Regions from separate parts of the Streptomyces sp. NPDC008150 genome, predicted to be linked through region 2. Evidence: riboswitches for the same ligand, from Rfam matches in the RefSeq annotation. Region 2 holds a riboswitch; the other holds the start of a gene.

Region 1 (2,383 bases), on a different contig from region 2:
ACGTCGCGGGGTCCGAAGCGCAGGCCGTGCGGGCTGTGCCCGGCGCGTCCGCGCAGGTCGCGCACCACGCCCGGCGTCCGCTCCGCGCGCCCCCGCGGCACCGCGTCCGCCCGTCCCGGCAGGGCGACGGCCTGCCCCGGCAGGGCGAGCGCGCGGGCCGCCGTGTGCGGCACCGCCGCGCGCTCCCCCGCCGTACGTCCCGCCCTCCTACGTCCCGTCTTCCCGTCCACCCGACTGTCCACCCGACTGTCCGTCCGACTGTCCGCCCGACCGTCCACCCGCGTCCTCCCCGTACCGGCCACCGGTTGCCCTCCCGCCGATCGTAAAGAGAAGGTAATGCGACGTCTTCCCCGTTTCGGTGATTCCGCGCAACAGGGCTGTCACAAGGGGGCGCGGCGGTGGGCGCGCGCGGCGGCGCCGACCGGGCCGGATGTGACGTGTCCCCCTGCCGCACCGCCTGCCGGACCCGGGCGGGAGCGTGCGATGATGTGCGCGCCTAACTGCATACCGGCCGCTTGAATCCGCGCGGGAGAGTTCCGGTCGCCCCTCGGGTGCCCGGACGCCGAAGGAGCAAGTACCTCCCTTGAATCTCTCAGGCCCCGTTACCGCGCGGGCGAGGCACATCTGAAAAGCGGACCGCCCTCGTAGCGGTCCCACCCACGGTGCAAGTCACTGTCCGGCGACGTCGTGTCGTGCGGTCAGGGCGAACCTCTCAGGTTCCGATGACAGATGGGGAGGAACGACCTCTGCTCCCTCACGCCCGGCTTCGTTCGCGCGGGAGGGGCCCCCGTCGCCCTGGGAGACCGACCGATGAGCAGTAACGCCCCCCGTCACACCGCGCTCGACGCGCTGCACCGTTCGCTCGGCGCCACGATGACCGACTTCGCCGGCTGGGACATGCCGCTGCGGTACGGCTCGGAGCGCGACGAGCACCTGGCCGTGCGCACCCGGGCCGGTCTGTTCGACCTGTCGCACATGGGCGAGATCGCGGTCACCGGCCCGCAGGCCGCGGCCCTGCTGAACTTCGCGCTCGTCGGCAACATCGCCTCCGTGGGCGTCGGCCGCGCCCGCTACACGATGATCTGCCGCGCCGACGGCGGCATCCTGGACGACCTGATCGTCTACCGGCTCGCCGAGACCGAGTACATGGTGGTCGCCAACGCCTCGAACGCCCAGGTGGTCCTCGACGCGCTGACCGAGCGGGCCGCCGGCTTCGACGCCGAGGTGCGCGACGACCGCGACGCCTACGCGCTGATCGCCGTGCAGGGCCCCGAGTCCCCCGGCATCCTGGCCGCCGTCACCGACGCCGACCTCGACGGGCTCAAGTACTACGCGGGGCTGCCCGGCACGGTCGCCGGCGTCCCGGCGCTGATCGCGCGCACCGGCTACACCGGCGAGGACGGCTTCGAACTGTTCGTGGCGCCCGGCGACGCGGAGAAGGTCTGGCAGGCGCTGACCGAGGCGGGCGCGCCGGCCGGGCTGGTGCCGTGCGGGCTGTCCTGCCGCGACACGCTGCGCCTGGAGGCCGGCATGCCGCTGTACGGACACGAGCTGTCGACGTCGCTCACCCCGTTCGACGCCGGCCTCGGCCGGGTCGTGAAGTTCGAGAAGGACGGCGACTTCGTGGGCCGCGAGGCCCTGCGCGCCGCGGCCGACCGCGCCGCCGAGCAGCCGCCGCGGGTCCTGGTCGGCCTGGTCGCCGAGGGCCGCCGGGTGCCGCGGGCGGGCTACCCCGTGGTCGCGGACGGACGGGTGATCGGCGAGGTCACCTCGGGCGCCCCCTCCCCCACGCTGGGCAGGCCGGTCGCGATGGCGTACGTCGACGCCGCGCACGCCGCGCCGGGCAGCACGGGTGTCGGCGTGGACATCCGGGGCAGCCACGAACCGTACGAGGTCGTGGCGCTGCCGTTCTACAAGCGCCAGAAGTAGCCAGACTGGACCCGGGCGGCACCGGGACGACGGCACCGGGCGGCACCGCCGCGCCCGTTCCGTACCGTTCCGCCCGTCCCATCCCCTCCCCCCTCTGCCTCTCCCCCTTCCTCACCTTCACCGCGTACAGGAGAACCCAGCCCATGAGCAACCCCCAGACGCTGCGCTACAGCAAGGAGCACGAGTGGCTGTCGGGCGCCGAGGACGGCGTCGCGACGGTCGGCATCACGGAGTACGCCGCGAGCGCGCTCGGTGACGTGGTCTACGCGCAGCTCCCCGAGGTCGGTTCGACCGTGACCGCGGGCGAGACCTGCGGCGAGCTGGAGTCGACCAAGTCCGTCAGCGACCTGTACTCCCCGGTCACCGGCGAGGTCACCGAGGCCAACGAGGACGTCGTCAACGACCCGTCGCTGGTCAACTCGGAACCCTTCGAGGGCGGCTGGCTGTTCAAGGT
Region 2 (2,383 bases):
GCGGCGGCGACGACCTCGGCGGCACGGCCGGGCACCCGGGCGGTGACGGTGTCGAAGAACGCGCCGTGCACGACCTCGACGCCGCCGGCGGTGAGCCCGGCGGCCAGCAGCGTGGCGTAGCGGTGGGTGCGCCGGGCGATGCCGCGCAGGCCGTCCGGACCGTGGTAGACGGCGTACATGCCGGCCATCACGGCGAGCAGCACCTGCGCGGTGCAGATGTTGCTCGTGGCCTTCTCGCGGCGGATGTGCTGCTCGCGCGTCTGGAGCGCGAGGCGGTACGCCTTGTGTCCGTCGGCGTCGACGGAGACGCCGACGAGGCGGCCGGGCAGGCTCCGCGCGAACTTCTCGCGCACCGCCATGTAGCCGGCGTGCGGTCCGCCGAAGCCCATGGGGACGCCGAAGCGCTGCGTGGTGCCCACCGCGATGTCGGCGCCGAGTTCACCGGGCGACGTGAGCAGGGTGAGGGCGAGCAGGTCGGCGGCGACGGTGACGACCGCGCCGAGTCCGTGCGCCTGCTCGATCAGGGGCTTGATGTCCCGCACGGCGCCGGAGGCCCCGGGGTACTGCACGAGCACGCCGTTGATCTCGCGCTCGGCGACGTCCGCGGGGATGCCGTCGGCGAGGTCGGCGACGACGACCTCGACACCGGCCGGTTCGGCGCGCGTCCGGATGACGGCGACGGTCTGCGGCAGCGCGTCGGCGTCGACCAGGAACAGACCCTTCTTGTTCCGGCCCATGCGCCGCGACAGCGCGACGGCCTCGGCGGCGGCCGTGCCCTCGTCGAGCAGCGAGGCCCCGGACGTCGGCAGGCCGGTCAGGTCGGCGACCACGGTCTGGAAGTTCAGCAGGGCTTCGAGGCGGCCCTGCGAGATCTCCGGCTGGTACGGCGTGTACGCGGTGTACCAGGCCGGGTTCTCCATCACGTTGCGCAGGATCACCGGCGGGGTGAAGGTGCCGTAGTAGCCGAGGCCGATCATGGAGCCGAGCACCTGGTTGCGGTCGGCGAGGCCGCGCAGTTCGGCCAGGACCTCCGCCTCGGTGCGGGCGCCGGGCAGGTCCAGGGCGTCGGCGTTCTTGATCACGTCCGGGACCGCGGCGGCGGTGAGCTCGTCCAGGGAGCCGTATCCGACCTGCGCGAGCATCTTGGCCCGCGCCTCCTGGTCGGGTCCGATGTGACGCTGCTCGAAGGGGATGCCCTGTTCGAGCTCGGAGAGCGGGGTGCGGTGGGCGGTCATGGCGGAGGCCTCCTGGTCGATACGACCTTGGACGGGTACCACGGCGCGGGTACCCGGACGGCCTCCCCCTCTGTCATCTCAACCTGAGAGCTTCACCGGGCGTGCCCGAAGGCTCCCGGCTTTCACCGTCGGTGAGGGCGGAGGTCGTCGGCGACCACTGCCCTGCTTTCCAGAGTGACCTCGTCCGTGCGGTACGTGGGCCTGAGAGTTTCCGGGGAGGATTTGCTCCTTCGGCGCCCCCGGAACGGTCCCGGAGGGCTCTCCCGCACGGGATCAGCAGCCGCAGCCAGCCTACCAGCGGCTCTCGCACGAGGTCCTTCGAGTGGCCGTACACCCCAATGTGCTCTTTTGTAGTGCTTACGGACCAGTTGCGACCACCTGGAGGGGCACGTGCAGACCGACATCGATCCGCGCAACCTGATCGGCCGCAAAGCGTTCGACCGCACGGGCAACAAGATCGGCACCGTCGACGAGGTGTACCTCGACGACGCGACGGGCGTACCCGAGTGGGCCGCGATACGCACCGGCCTGTTCTCCCGGGACGCCTTCGTGCCCCTGGAGCCCAGCAAGGTCGTCGAGGGAACCCTGCGCATCCCCTTCGACCGCGACCTGATCAAGGACGCCCCCGACTTCGGCGTCGGGCGCCATCTCTCGCCCGACCAGGAGCTCCAGCTCTACCACCACTACGGCCTCGACGTGGCCGCCGCACCCCCCTTCCCGGACCGCGACTTCGGCCGGGTCGCGGGCCAGGAACCGGCCTGACTCCCGCGGGGGCGGACGTCACGACCGCTCCCCGCCGGCCCCGCCCACCCCGGCGGGGCCCGGCTCCGGCACCCCTTCCAGCCCCGCCCCGGCCACCAGGGGCAGCGGCTCGGCCGGTTCCAGGCCGGGGTCGTCGGTGCGGAAGGTGCGCACCCGGCCCGGCGCGGTCGAGTACGGCGTCTCGAACCGCACGGTGACCCGGCCCAGCCCGCTGCCCTGCACCCAGCCGTGCCCGTACTCGGTGTGCGTCACGTCGTGCCCGGCCGGCCAGCGCCGCTCCTCGGGCGGCACCGGCTCCCGGGACGCCTCGCGGACGGGCTCCTCCACGGCCCGCTCCGCCCGCTCCCCCGCCTGCGCCTCGGCCTCCGCCTGGGCGACCTGCGCGA

What was found. A riboswitch is a leader RNA that binds a small molecule or an ion and turns the genes downstream of it on or off. The one in region 2 is predicted to bind glycine.
Region 1: another riboswitch for glycine. It lies ahead of gcvT (glycine cleavage system aminomethyltransferase GcvT); the one in region 2 lies ahead of gcvP (aminomethyl-transferring glycine dehydrogenase).

What each region holds. Positions count from the first base shown of each region.
Region 1 is NZ_JBIBHJ010000008.1:304,149-306,531, forward strand. It holds gene ACFZA0_RS21755 (AAA family ATPase) at 1-122, opposite strand, end outside; glycine riboswitch at 517-618, shown strand; gene gcvT (glycine cleavage system aminomethyltransferase GcvT) at 811-1,929, shown strand; gene gcvH (glycine cleavage system protein GcvH) at 2,073-2,383, shown strand, end outside.
Region 2 is NZ_JBIBHJ010000005.1:472,534-474,916, forward strand. It holds gene gcvP (aminomethyl-transferring glycine dehydrogenase) at 1-1,235, opposite strand, end outside; glycine riboswitch at 1,415-1,511, opposite strand; gene ACFZA0_RS16340 (PRC-barrel domain-containing protein) at 1,626-1,997, shown strand; gene ACFZA0_RS16345 (DNA polymerase IV) at 2,016-2,383, opposite strand, start outside.